DNA from 4 places in the Chromobacterium sp. genome. Region 1 is predicted to be linked to each of the others. Evidence: predicted binding sites of a transcription regulator. Region 1 holds the regulator's gene; each other region holds the start of a gene.
The links. Region 1 encodes FNR, which switches genes on or off when oxygen is low (the NO sensors DNR and NnrR bind a similar motif). Its sites were predicted from a motif close to TTGATNNNNATCAA; they were not measured.

Region 1 (3,386 bases):
CTCGGCGAAGTTGATGCCGTGGATTTCCTCCAGCGCCTCCACCGACAGCGAGAAGCGGCACATCAGGCCCTGGATGATACTGCGGCGCAAAATGTCGTCATTGTCCAGCGTCAGCCCGCGCAATACCGGCAGGTGGCCGCTGTCCAGCGCCGCGTAGTAGCTGTCCAGATCCTTGGCGCTCTGACTGTAGCAGGGGCCGACCTTGCCGATTGACGACACGCCAAGACCTATCATGTCGCAGTCGGCGTGGGTGGAATAGCCCTGGAAATTGCGCTGCAGCCGGCCTTGGCGCAGCGCGGTGGCCAGCTCGTCGTCCGGCTTGGCGAAGTGGTCCATGCCGATGAAGACATAGCCGGCGTCGGCCAGGCGCTGCACCGAGTCTTGCAGAATATCCAGTTTGGTTTCCGCCGAGGGCAGGTCGGCCTCGTTGATGCGGCGCTGAGGCATGAACACGGTGGGCAGGTGGGCGTAGTTGTACAGCGCCAGCCGGTCCGGCCCGATGGCGATCACTTTGTCCAGCGTGCGGCGCACCGATTCCCGGGTCTGCAGCGGCAGGCCGTAGATCAGGTCTACGCTGACCGACTTGAAGCCGGCATCGCGCGCGGCCTGGATCACCTCCAGCGTTTCCTCTTCGGACTGCACCCGGTTCACCGCCTGCTGCACCGCCGGCTCAAAGTCCTGAATGCCGACGCTGATGCGGTTGAAGCCGAGTTCGGCCAGCTTGAAGATTGTCGCGGCGCTGACTTTGCGCGGGTCTATTTCTATGGAATACTCCCCCTCCTTCAAGAACTCGAAATGAGTCTTGAGCAAGGTCATCAGTCGTTCCAGTTGCGCGTCGGACAAGAAGGTGGGGGTGCCGCCGCCGAAATGCAGCTGTATCACCTGCTCGCGGCGCCCCAGACAGGAGGCGACCATGCGGACTTCTTTTTCCAGATAGTCCAGGTACAAGTCAGCCTTGCTGCTGTCCTTGGTGATGATCTTGTTGCAACCGCAGTAGTAGCAGATAGTGTTGCAAAAAGGTATATGAGCGTACAATGATAAAGGTTTACGGTTGGCGCCGATGCTGCGCTGCCGTAGCCAGTGGATGTAGTCTGTTTCGGCGAAACCCGGCGTAAAGCGATCCGCAGTCGGGTATGACGTATATCTAGGACCTGTCCCGTCGAGGCGCTCGATCAGCGCGCGGTCGAATTCAAAATGGGCAGGAGAAAATGGGTGGGTGGTCTTCATGTCGTATTTGGATAGCAAAACCTCTGGTGGACTGGTAAATTTGCGGAAATCCTGCGAATTTCGCTTTGATAAGGGTCAAGCTTCAGCGCAAGCTTGCACTAAACATGCCATGTCCGATCAGAACCATATCTCTTTGCATAACCTGAAGGTCTCCTGCTCCAACTGCAGCCTGAAGGAACTCTGTCTGCCGGTTGGGCTCAACCGCGAGGAGTTGACCCAGCTTGACGCGGTGATCCGCCAGAGCCGCCGTTTGAAGCGCGGCGAGTACCTGTTCCGCAGCGGCGAGGGCTTCCGTTCGCTGTTCGCGGTGCGCACCGGCTTCTTCAAGACCAGCGTCGCCAGCCAGGACGGCCGTGAACAGGTCACCGGCTTCCATATGTCCGGCGAATTGATGGGCCTGGACGGCATTTCCGCCAATGTACACGGTTGCGACGCCATTGCGCTGGAAGACAGCGAGGTGTGCGAACTGCCGTTCAGCCGCATGGAGAGCCTGGGACGCGAAATTCCCACGCTGCAGCACCATTTCTACCGCTTGATGAGCCGCGAAATCGTTCGTGATCAGAATGTAATGTTGCTATTGGGCAACATGAAGGCGGAGGAGCGCTTGGCCGCCTTCCTGCTCAATCTGTCGCAGCGTCTGTCCACTCGTGGCTTTGCCGCCAATGATTTCATCCTGCGCATGAGCCGTGAGGAAATCGGCAGCTTCCTGGGCCTGAAACTGGAAACCGTCAGCCGCACGTTGTCCAAGTTCCAGCAGCAAGGCTGGATTACGGTAGACCATAAGCATATCCAGCTGGTGATGGTGGACGAGCTAAAAGCGCTGATCTCCGGTTGCGCGCACGCCAACGGGCATTGAGCGCGCAGCGCCGCATTGCTGAAGGCAGGCCATGGGCCTGCCTTTTTTCATGGGCTAGGGCTGCCGGCGATTTGCTCCAACAGCCGCGACAAGGGCGCTTCCTGCGGCCAGCCGGGCGGCACGGCGAAGCCGCGCGCCACTTCATGCCAGCAAGCATCGGCGCCGGCTTGCAGCTCCGCCAGCAATTGCGGCGCCGCCGCCTGTTCCAGCTGCGCGCGCAATGCCGCCGCGGTATGGGTCTGTTCGAAGCCGAGCCGCGCCGGCGCCAGCCAGCTCAGTCTGGGCAGCCAGGCCCAGCGCGAGGCCGTGCTGGAGGCCGGCCATTCGCCGCGCAGCGGCCAGTATTGCCCGTATAGCGGTTGGGCCTGCGGAGGCGGTTCCGGCGCGGTGTCCAGGGCGTGGAACAGCCAGCCGCTGAGCCGGGCGCCTACCGCGCAGCCGGCAAAACCCGACGGCAGCATGGCTTGGGCCGCCGGGTGGCGAGATAGGCGCAGCTGGGTTTGCAATTTACGGGCTTTCAAGGCCCAGGCGTCGCGCAGGCTGGGGCCGGTCAGGGTGTCCGCGTCGCGGCCCAGCTGGAGGTAGAACTTGCTGGCGGTTTCCAGGTGCAGCGGCTGGCCGTCGAGACGCAGCAGGAAGTCGAACTCGCCGATGGTGCGGCCGTCCGGGCCGCGCACCGGCAGATTGTTGGCAAGCAGCTGGATATGCGGCGCCAGCCGGAACCAGAACGATAGCAGCCGTTCCGCGTAATGGCCGAGGCGGCGGGTGGGCTGGCGCGCCAGCCAGCCGTGCAGTTCGGCCGGATCGGCGTCCAGCGCTTGCAGCAGCGCCGGGCCGTCGGCGCCCAGCAGCCGTTGCGGCGCGATGTCGGCGCCGCTGTTCCACGGCGCCGGGGCGGTCAGCAGAAAAGCCAGATCGCGCACCGCCGGGTGCGCGTAGGGCAGGGTGAACAGCGGCTTAGTCGTCATCCTTGGCGGGGGCATCGCGGCGGACTTCGCCGTCGGCGGCGCGCTGAACCTGTTTGAGGAAGCCGCGCAGGATGTCGATTTCCTCGCGCAGCAGGCCGGCGCGGTTGAACAGGGTGCGCATCCGGCGCATCATCCGCTCGCTGTTGCGGCGGCGGAAATAGCCTATCTTGTCCATGGTCTGTTCCAGGTGGCCGCAGAAGCCTTCCACCTCGCCCAGCGCCGCCGCGTCGCTGTCCGCGCGCAGGTAGTCGACGTCCACGCCGGTGTGGCTGAACAGCTCATAAGTCATCACCTGCACCGCCATCGCCAGGTTCAGCGAGAAGTAGTCCGGGTTG
Region 2 (3,386 bases), on a different contig from region 1:
GACGGGTTCTTCAGCGCGGCCAATTCAGTCTGGGACATCACGCCCAGCGACAGCACCGATACCGCAACCAGCAGGGCGATGGTCAGCAGGAAGCCGATCACGGTGGCCTTGCCCACTTCTTTCATGTTTTCCGCACGGCTGGAGAACATCGACGCGCCTTCGATGCCGATGAACACCCACACCGTCACCAGCATGGTGCTCTTGACCTGATCAACGACCGAGCCGAGTTTGGCCGAACCCCAGAAGTCCAGATTAAAGGTCTCCACCTTGAAGGCGAAAATGACCAGCAGGATGAACAGCGCCAGCGGCACCAGCTTGGCCACGGTGGTAATGGTGTTGATGAAGGCCGCGCCATGCACGCCGCGCAGCACCAGGAAGTGCAAGGCCCACAACAGGATGGACGCGCAGACGATGGCGGTGGTGGTATTGCCCTCGCCGAACACCGGGAACCAGAAGGCCAGCGCCGAGAACATCACCACAAAGTAGGACACATTGCCGATCCAGGCCGAAATCCAGTAACCCCAGGCCGAGTTGAAGCCCATGTAGTTGCCGAAGCCCGCCTTGGCGTAGCCATACACGCCGCCTTCCACTTCCGGCTTGCGATTGGCCAACATCTGGAAGGCGAATGCCAGGGTCAGCATCCCGAAGAAGGTGATGACCCAACCGATCAGGATGGCGCCGGCTCCGGCGCCCGCGGCCATGTTCTGCGGCAATGAGAAGATACCGCCGCCGATCATGGAGCCCACCACCAGAGCGGTCAGCGCGCCAAGCTTGAGCTTGGGAGCGCCGCCGCCTTGGGTTTCAGTTTCCGTAGACATTTTCGTTCTCCGTGAGAGTACATTAACCTGCAAATCTGTTGTTATATAATTAAATTCTTATCATCTGAGACAATGGTATACCCCGGATTTAGTCATCGCCAGAACAGTCGAACATCCGTTTGACCTGCGTCAAATAGCGCTGTTACATCGCATCCGCCCCATACGGACAATAGAACAAAAGCTTTATAAAAGCCCTGCTCCCAAATGGCAGGGCAATCCATGTTGCTGCGCACAAAATAATTAATTAACTATGAATTTAATTTTTCTTATAAATAAAACACAATATCAGCCGGCAATGGAATCATCAAAACGGAAAAAGCACGCTTGGTGCCGGAGGGGGAATCAGCCAGCAGCCAGCCGATATTTGGAACAAGGCAAGAAAAGCGGCAAGTGCAGGCAAAGCATGGATGCTGAGCGACGGAGCAAAAAAAAGTGGATGCGGCCCACCACCGCATCCACCAACACACACATCAAGAGGATTGATTAAAGACTGTCCAGGTGGACTCCCTATTCCGGCTTTTTCACATTCTTGAAAATCGCCACCAAAGCGCCCAACACCACCAGCGTGGTCACCACAATGGTCACCAGGCTCAAAATACCGACGTCGTCGGAGAGAAGCAGAGTCAGAAGTTCCATCGCTACTCCTTAATCCGGGGCCATGCCCCATGTAGGTTTCTTGACCCTCATCTTAGCCAGTCCTGCCTGGAATCCATTGACCCAAATCAAACGGCATTATTCGGAAATTTGATGCAAGACAAATAACAAAGCCCTTGGCTATCGCCAAGGGCTCTTTTCTGAAAAATCAGTAATTTAGATCATTACAGTTTTAAATTCAGCAATACAGTTCGCGACGCCGGCACATAAAAAAACGTCCGCTGTCATTCCCTTACTTGCTGCCGCTCATGTCCTTGGACAGGAAGAAGGCGTCGGAGAAGAACTCATCTTCCGGCAAGCCGCACTCGCGGGTGAAGCTGCCATGCGCCGCCTCCACCATGACCGGCGCGCCGCAGGCATAGACCTGGTAACCGGACAGATCGGCGAAGTCTTCCAGCACCGCCTGGTGAACAAAGCCGACGCGGCCCGCCCACTCGTCGCCAGGCAGCGCGTCGGACAGCACCGGGATGAAGGTGATGTTGGGGTTCTGTGCCTGCCAGCCACCGGCCAGTTCGGCCATATAAAGGTCGGCCTTGGTGCGCGCGCCCCAGTAGAACACCATCTCGCGTTGGATGCCGCTGTGGATCGCGTGTTCGATAATGCCTTTGACCGGCGCGAAACCGGTGCCGCTGGCAACGAAGATGATGGGCTTGTCGGAATCCTCGCGCAGGAAGAAGGAACCCAGCGGTCCCTTGAAGCGCATGATCTCGCGCTCCTTCATCTGGCTGAACACATAATCGGAGAAGGAACCACCGGGCTGGTGACGGATATGCAGTTCCAGGAACGCGTCGTCGTGCGGCGCATTGGCGATGGAGAAGCTACGCTTCTTGCCATCCTTCATCAGGATGTCGATGTATTGACCCGCCTTGAACTGCAGGCGCTCCGACACCGGCAGCTTGAGCTTGAGCACGGCCACGTCGTGGATCTTCTCTATCTTCTCGACGCGGCACGGCAGGGTCTTGATCTGGATATCGCCGGCGCCGGCCACTTCGCGCGCCTCGATGGTGATGTCGCCCTGCGGCCGGGAACAACAGAACAGCGCCATGCCCTGGGCGCGCTCTGCCTCGGTCAAGGCTTTTTCCTGGTAACCGTCCTGGCTCACTTCGCCTTCCAGCACTTTACCCTTGCAAGCGCCGCAGGCGCCGTCACGGCAGCCGTAGGGCAGGCCCACGCCCTGGCGCAGCGCCGCTTCCAAAACAGTTTCATGCGGCTCGACGCCAAATGTGTGCCCACTGGGGAGCACTTTCACCTGCGCTGTCATCTATTTCCTCTACTCGATATCTGGCTACAATGCGCACTATGCGAACCTTGCTGATCATCGGCGCCGGCGATGTCGCGCGCCGCGCCCTGCCTGAACTGGTCCGCCACTGGCGGGTACTGGCGCTATGCCGCTCCAGCGCCGCGGCGGCGGAACTGCGCCGTCAGGGTGTCACGCCCATCCGCGGCGACCTGGACCATCCCGCCTCTTTGCGCCGGCTGGCCGGCCTGGCCGACGATCTATTGCTGACCGCTCCCCCCCAGGAAACCGGCCTCAAGGACTTGCGCATGCGCAAGTTGTTGTCTGCGTTGGCAAAAGGTTGCAGGATACCACAGCGCTTGGTCTACATCAGCACCAGCGGCGTGTACGGCGACGCCGGTGGCGCCTGGCTGAACGAAAGCGCCCGCCCCCGTCCGCGCAACGACCGCGCCTGGCGTCGGCTGGACGCCGAGACCCAGCTGCGCCGCTTCGCCGCCGCCCACGGCAGCCAGCTCGTGGTGTTGCGCGCGCCGGGCATTTACGCTGACGAGCGCCTGCCGCTGAGCCGCTTCGCCACCCAGGCCCCGCTGATCGTTCCCGAGGAAGACAGTTGGAGCAACCACATCCACGCCGACGACCTCGCCGCCGCCTGCGTGGCGGCGCTGCAACAATGCCGC
Region 3 (3,386 bases), on a different contig from region 1:
GCGAGGGCGCGCTGACCTGGTGGCCATCCCGTTCCAGCCGCTGGCGCAGCGGCCGGCCGATGAAGCCGCTGCCTCCCAAGAGCAGTATCTTCATTGCGCAGCCTCCTGGGGCGCGACCGGCGCGGCTTGGACCTGATGGGCGCCGGGACGCGGCGCCACTTGCCGCCAGACCAGGCGCAGCAGCACCAGCAACTGCGCCACCACGCCCAGCAAGGCCCACATCAGGATGCCGCGGATGTCCTGCCACAGGGAGCTGGAGGGCGCGTCCGGCGCGAGCAGCAGCACGGCCAGCAGCGGACCGGCCAGGATCAGTATCAGGAAGGCGCGCTGCCAGAACGGCCCGCCAGAGCCGTGTTCGCACAGCGCCTGGGTCACTTGCCGCAAGGGGGCGGCCAGCAGCCACCAGCACAGTAGGCTGCACAGCAGGGGGACGATGATCATGCTGATGATGAATCCGCTCATGGTGTTATCCTTTGTTTCTGAAATTTCTGTCAAAACAGAAATGTGATGGCAAAAAAATGCGCGGGGTTTCCGGCGGCGCAAGGCCGCCCGGCGCCGCCCGCGTGCGCGGCGAACTTATTTATCCCGTCCCAGCAGCTTCTGGATGCTGGCGCCCATCTTCAACACCCGGCTCAGCGTGGCGGTGGACAGCCGCAGCATTTCACGGGTCCAGGAGGTCAGCGTGTCCATGAACTGCCAGGTGTTGCGGATGCGTTCCTGCGCCAGCGGGCTCTCCTGTTGGAAATCCGGGCTGTCGATGCATTCCTTCAGCACCTGCAAGGTGGGTTCGATTTCGCGGCGTTGTCGCTCCGCGACGATGATGCGGAATAGTTCCCAGACGTCGCCCGAGGTCTCGAAGTGGTCGCGGCGGTCGCCCAGCACGTGCACGATGCGGATCAGCTGCCAGTTCTGTAGTTCTTTCAGGCTGTTGCTGATATTGGAGCGGGCCACATTGAGGGTGTCGGCCAGTTCTTCGGCGTTCAGCGGGCGGCCGGTGATGAACAGCAGCGCGTGTATTTGCGCGACGGTGCGGTTCACGCCCCAGCGGGTGCCCATTTCGCCCCAGTGCAGCACGAAGCGTTGAGATACGGGTGTCAGTTCCATGGCAGAAACAATAGTTGTTTCCGAAATTTCTGTCAACACAGAAATTGATTGGCATGAAGTAAGGCGGGGGCGCGGAGAAAGGGCCGCGCCAGACAAAGGGCGCGGCGTTGTTGGCATCAGTGCTGGTGGAACAGGACGTTGTGTCCGGCTGAGCCGGTTTCGGCGGCTTGGGCCTTGCGGCCGCGGATGCGGTCCCATACTTTTTCGTGGAAGTAGTAGGCCACGGTGTTGACCAGGGGTTCCACCAGCGCCAATAGGCTGGAGACGCCGATATTGCCGGTCAGCAGATACGCCACGCTGAAGGCGACGGTGAAATGGCAGATAGCGAAGGTGATGGTCTTGAGCATGGCGGGGCTCCACATTGAGTATTTATTGAATGGTAGTCATTATCATTTGTGTGGGCCAGTTGAATATTTTGCTTAGAGCGATAGCATTTTACTAATGAGATTTTTGTTTTGATTGTGGATGGCTGCTGGCGGTAGCAGGAAGGCCGCTGCTGCGAGGAACTTGGTATCTGTTCGCGATCTCGCGAGTGCCGGCGAGACAAGGCGTTGTGGCAGGGAGACGGTGGATGAGGCTGCGAAGCCGCAGCCTCTGTGTTACGCCGCGCGACGCGCGGCGGAACGTAAACAGGTTCTTACATCTTGACGCCCAGTTCGCGCAGACGCTCGTTCAGATAGCTGTCCGCGGTATAGCGCTCGGACAGCACCACTTCCGGGCGCGGGTGCAGGAATAGCGGCAGCGAGATGCGGTTCTTGCTCGCGCCTTCGCCGCTGGGGTTGACCACGCGGTGCTGGGTGGACGGGTAGTAGCCGGCGGACGCTTCTTGCAGCATGTCGCCGATATTGACCACCAGGGTGCCGAAATCACAGGGCACGTCCAGCCATTCGCCCTGCTTGTCCTGCACTTGCAGGCCGGGCTCGTTGGCGGCGGGCAGGATGGTCAGCAGATTGATGTCGCCATGGGCGGCGGCGCGCAGCGATCCGGCCGGTTCCTGGCCGGTCAGCGGCGGGTAGCGCAGCACGCGCAACAGGGTTTTCTGGCTGTCGGCGATCATGTGCGACAGCGGCTCGGTGTAATGGGCGGCGATGTGGGCCGGGGTGTATTGCTGCACCCAGGACAGCAGTTCCTGCGCCAGCTGGTTGGCGATGGCGTAGTAGCGGTCGGTATCGGCCTTGAGCTGCGGCGGCACGCGGCCCCAGGGGTAGATGTGGAAGTATTCCTTGATGTCTTTCAGGGTTGCGCCCTTGGCGGTTTCCGACACTTCCGGCGAGAACCAGCCGTCCTGGCGTTCCATGGAGAAGGCGTAATCGTATTTGGCCTGGCTGTTGAAGAAGGCGAGCCAGTCCGCATAGATTTTTTCGACCAGGTCTTGGGGTACCGGATGATTGACCAGCACGCCGAAGCCGGTTTCGTGCAAGGAGCGGGTGAATTGTTCCGCGGCGTCCGGTGCGTGGTGATCGACAACTCTGACGTTCATGGGGTGGGGTTCCTGAGGATTGCAGGACGCTGCCATTCAATGGCGGGGCAGGCGTCAAGGGCTGGGATTTTACCCGCGCGCCTGTGCATCACCAAGCGCTTGCTGTAGTCCTTCAGGACAGATGTCGCGCTGTAGCAACTGGGCTTCAGGCGCAGCGGCGGATTCGCGGGGAAGAACCCGCCGCTCCAGCCGCGCTTTCGGCGCAGAATCGGCCCGCGCGCAGCAGTTGCTGCACGCGCCAGAACAGAAAATCGGATGAAACCAGCGCTTCCCGAATGCGGATGAACGCGGCGCCGACCAGGCGCTGGATAGCGAGCGGGTCCGCGCCGATCTGTTCCAGCAGCAGCGCATCGTAATGCTCTAGCGGCGCTTCGACGATGGCGTTGCCCTGCCAGCGGCGCAGGCCCAGGCCGTGTTCGCGCCAGTGGCGCCATTGCGCGGCCAGCGCTTGCCGTTCCGCGGCGCTGAGCGGGCGTTGCTGCGGCAGGCAGGCGGCCAGCCGTTCCAGCGGCAGCATGGCCAAGCTCCATTCCGCCATCTCGTCGCCGGCTTGCCAGGCCGGTTCCGGCACGGCGACGACGGACAGCGGGCAGTGCGCCGGCAGTTGCTCGGCCAACAGCGCCAGCGCCAGGTGGTCGCCGGCGTTGCGGCCCAGCCAGACGGTGAGCGGGCGCGGCTGTTCCAGCAGCCGCAGCAGCGCCCTGCGGCTGGCCTGATGCCGGCGCAGCCAATCGTCCTCGTATTCCGGCAGCCAGGGCTGGGCTTGCAGCAGTTGTTGGTGCCAGGCCAGGCGCAGCCCTTG
Region 4 (3,386 bases), on a different contig from region 1:
CGCGATCCACCAGGAACTTGGTGAAATTCCACTTGATGCGCCGGCTGCCCAGCAGGCCTGGCTTGGCGGTGGCGAGATGGCGCCACAGCGGATGCGCGCCGGCGCCGTTGACGTCGATCTTGGCGGACAGCGCGAAGCTGACGCCGAAGTTCTTCTGACAAAACTGGCCGATGGCGGCAGCGTCCCCCGGCTCCTGGCCGCCGAACTGATTGCAGGGAAAGCCTATGATTTCCAGACCCTGCTCGCGGTAGCGCTGGTATAGCTGTTCCAGGCCGCCCAATTGCGCGGTGAAGCCGCACTCGCTGGCGGTGTTGACCAGCAGCAGCACCTTGCCGCGGAAACGCTCCAGAGCCAGTGGCCGGCCATCCAGCGTTTCAATGGAAAAATCATAAATTTCGGGCATGTTTCCGCTCTTCGTCAAAGTGAGGATCATGGCAAGAAAGCGGGGGAAGGGCAATGCGGGGAAGGCATAAAAAAAGGGGCGCAACGGCAAGGGGGAACCGCTACGCCCCAAGAAGAAATCAATTGCTGTACAAGGGCGGACCAACCGGGAAAGTCAGCTAACCCTCTGTTTATCCTAGAACATTGAGGTGAAATTGCGAGGACGGATTTGGCGGGATTTAAATGACAAAGGGATGGCTTAGCCATCCCTTTTTTGCTGGCGGGAAGTGTTTCAGGGGCGTGGCAGGGTCACGCCCACCTGGCCCATGTATTTGCCGGCGCGGTCGCTGTAGGACACGTCGCAGATTTCGTCGGATTCGAAGAACAGCACCTGAGCCACGCCCTCGTTGGCGTAGATTTTGGCCGGCAGCGGCGTGGTGTTGGAGAACTCCAGCGTCACATAGCCTTCCCACTCCGGTTCGAACGGCGTGACGTTGACGATGATGCCGCAGCGCGCATAGGTGGACTTGCCCAGGCAGACGGTCAGCACCGAACGCGGAATGCGGAAGAATTCCACGGTGCGAGCCAGAGCGAAGCTATTGGGCGGGATGATGCAATAGCCCTTGCCGGAGACTTCCACGAAAGAATTGGGGTCGAAGTTCTTCGGATCGACAATGGTGCTGTTGATATTGGTGAACACCTTGAATTCGTCGGCGCAGCGGATATCGTAGCCGTAGCTGGAGGTGCCGTAGGAGATCACCTTCTGGCCGTCCACCATCTTGATCTGGTTGGCTTCGAAGGGTTCGATCATTTTGTATTCGTCCGCCATCCGGCGAATCCACTTGTCCGATTTGATGCTCATTGTCTTTGGCCCGTAGCTTTTCGATTGATTGTCCGCGATTTTAACCGCAAGCGCGGCATGCGGCTATGGGTAATCCGCGCGCGCGGGCGTGAGCGGAGCGCCATTGACCCAGGTCAAGCGAGTCCGCAATTGCGGCGATTTGCCGCAGTTCGGCGCGAATGGGCTGGATATACTAATGCAAACCATTCTCGTTCTTGATCGGATCATCATGTTGACACTGGATGCATTCCCCGCCGGCCGCCACGGCGTGGTCGAGCGGCTGGAGCTGGCGGAGGAGGCGTTCCGCCGCGTCGCCGCCTTTGGCCTGGCGCCGGGCAGCCGTTTTTACGTGCGCCGGGTAGCGCCATTGGGCGGGCCGTTGCTGCTGGATGTCGGCGCCACTCGCTTTCTGCTGCGTCGCAGCCTGGCGCGTTCCATTGTGGCGAGGCTGGAAGCATGAAGCGCTTTGCCCTGATCGGTTTGCCCAATACCGGCAAATCCACCTTGTTCAACCGTCTGACCGGCATGTCGCAGCGCGTCGGCAACTGGCCGGGCCTGACAATAGAACTGAGCAGCGCGCGCCTATTGCTGGGCGGCCACATGGTGGAGCTGGTGGATCTGCCGGGCGTCAATGATCTGACCGGTTATTCCGACGACGAAGCGGTGGTGCGCGATGTGTTGCAGGCCAGCGCCTTCGACGGCGCCATCCTGGTGCTCAACGCCAGCCAGCTGGATCGGCAATTGCCACTGGCTTTGCAAGTGCTGGCCAGCGGCCTCAACTGCCACGTGGTGCTGAACATGGCTGACGAGGCCAAGGCGCTGGGCGTCAGCCTGGATGTGGAGCGCTTGTCGGAACGCCTGGGCGCGCCGGTGTCGCTGGTGTCGGCCAAGCGCATGCAGGGCTGGCCGCCGCTGATGACGGGTTTGAACCGGCTGGCGAATGCGGACGCCCCGGCCGCGCGCGCGCGGCTGGACGCGGTGCCGGAAACGCGGGCGGCGATGGAGCAGGCGCGGTTGAAGCTGGAGGGCTGCTGGGCCTTGCCGCCGGTGCTGCCGGCGCAGCTGACCGAGAAGATAGATCATTGGCTGATGCATCCGTGGCTGGGGCTGCCGCTGTTCTTCGCGCTGATGGCGCTGCTGTTCAATCTGACCTATCAGATCGGCACGCCGTTGCAGGATCTGGCCGGCGCCGGGCTGGACTGGATCAAGGAACAGGCGCTGACGCCCTTGCTCGCGCCCTTGCCGGCGATTGTGCAGAGCCTGGCGCTGGACGGCATCTGGCAGGGCGTGGCGACGGTGTTGACCTTCGCGCCCATCTTGCTGGTGTTCTTCGTGCTGATGGCGATGGTGGAGGATTCCGGCTATCTGGCGCGCGCCGCCTATCTGACCGATGCCTTCATGGCGCGGCTGGGGCTGGACGGCCGTGGTTTCGTGATGCAGCTGATGGGCTTCGGCTGCAATGTGCCGGCCATCATGGGCACCCGGGTGATGCGCGAGCGCAAGCAGCGGCTGCTGACCATGCTGGTGATCCCGTTCTCGCTGTGCTCGGCGCGCTTGCAGGTGGTGGTGTTCTTCGCCGGGCTGCTGTTCACGCCGTCGCAGGCGCCGTGGGTGCTGACCGGGCTTTATCTGATGAGCTTCGCGGTGGCGATCTTCACCGCCTGGGTGTTCAAGCGCCGTTACGCCGGCGGCGAGGCCTTTCTGCTGGAAGTGCCGCCGTACCGGCTGCCAGGGCTGAGCCATATGCTGGGCCGGGCGGTGGGCGAGGTGCGCGCCTTCCTGCAACTGGCGTCCAGTTTCATCTTGCTGGGCGTGGTGCTGGTCTGGCTGCTGACCCATGTGCCGGCCGGCGACGGCAAGACCCTGGCCGAGGCGCTGGGCGACCTGATGGCGCCGGTGCTGGACCCGATAGGCATACGCCACGAACTGGCGGCGGCCTTGTTGTTCGGCTTCATCGCCAAGGAGATCCTGCTGGGCAGCCTGGCGGTGATTTACGGGGTGTCGGAAGCCGGCCTGGGGGCGGCCTTGCTGCAGCATCTGGACTGGCGCTCGGCGATGAGCTTCCTGATTTTCACCTTGATCTACGTGCCCTGCCTGTCCACGGTGGCGGCGATGTATCGCGAGTCGCGCAGCAAGGCCTATACCGCGCTGGCGGTGGGATGGT

Region 2: the regulator FNR is predicted to act here: its motif matches at 1,531-1,544, upstream of ACE3QM_RS16635 (DUF3149 domain-containing protein).
Region 3: the regulator FNR is predicted to act here: its motif matches at 1,149-1,162, upstream of ACE3QM_RS13205 (GbsR/MarR family transcriptional regulator).
Region 4: the regulator FNR is predicted to act here: its motif matches at 1,347-1,360, upstream of ACE3QM_RS22040 (FeoA family protein).

What each region holds. Positions count from the first base shown of each region.
Region 1 is NZ_JAYSGF010000041.1:22,996-26,381, reverse strand. It holds gene hemN (oxygen-independent coproporphyrinogen III oxidase) at 1-1,227, opposite strand, end outside; gene fnr (fumarate/nitrate reduction transcriptional regulator Fnr) at 1,337-2,083, shown strand; gene ACE3QM_RS18720 (DUF1853 family protein) at 2,131-3,051, opposite strand; gene ACE3QM_RS18715 (RNA methyltransferase) at 3,041-3,386, opposite strand, start outside.
Region 2 is NZ_JAYSGF010000033.1:2,972-6,357, forward strand. It holds gene arcD (arginine-ornithine antiporter) at 1-818, opposite strand, end outside; gene ACE3QM_RS16635 (DUF3149 domain-containing protein) at 1,326-1,454, opposite strand; gene ACE3QM_RS16640 (CDP-6-deoxy-delta-3,4-glucoseen reductase) at 1,705-2,733, opposite strand; gene ACE3QM_RS16645 (NAD-dependent epimerase/dehydratase family protein) at 2,772-3,386, shown strand, end outside.
Region 3 is NZ_JAYSGF010000022.1:37,675-41,060, reverse strand. It holds gene ACE3QM_RS13215 (complex I NDUFA9 subunit family protein) at 1-94, opposite strand, end outside; gene ACE3QM_RS13210 (hypothetical protein) at 91-462, opposite strand; gene ACE3QM_RS13205 (GbsR/MarR family transcriptional regulator) at 577-1,104, opposite strand; gene ACE3QM_RS13200 (DUF2061 domain-containing protein) at 1,221-1,451, opposite strand; gene ACE3QM_RS13195 (isopenicillin N synthase family dioxygenase) at 1,742-2,584, opposite strand; gene ACE3QM_RS13190 (DUF3658 domain-containing protein) at 2,730-3,386, opposite strand, start outside.
Region 4 is NZ_JAYSGF010000070.1:7,199-10,584, forward strand. It holds gene ACE3QM_RS22030 (glutathione peroxidase) at 1-403, opposite strand, end outside; gene dcd (dCTP deaminase) at 674-1,243, opposite strand; gene ACE3QM_RS22040 (FeoA family protein) at 1,452-1,682, shown strand; gene feoB (ferrous iron transport protein B) at 1,679-3,386, shown strand, end outside.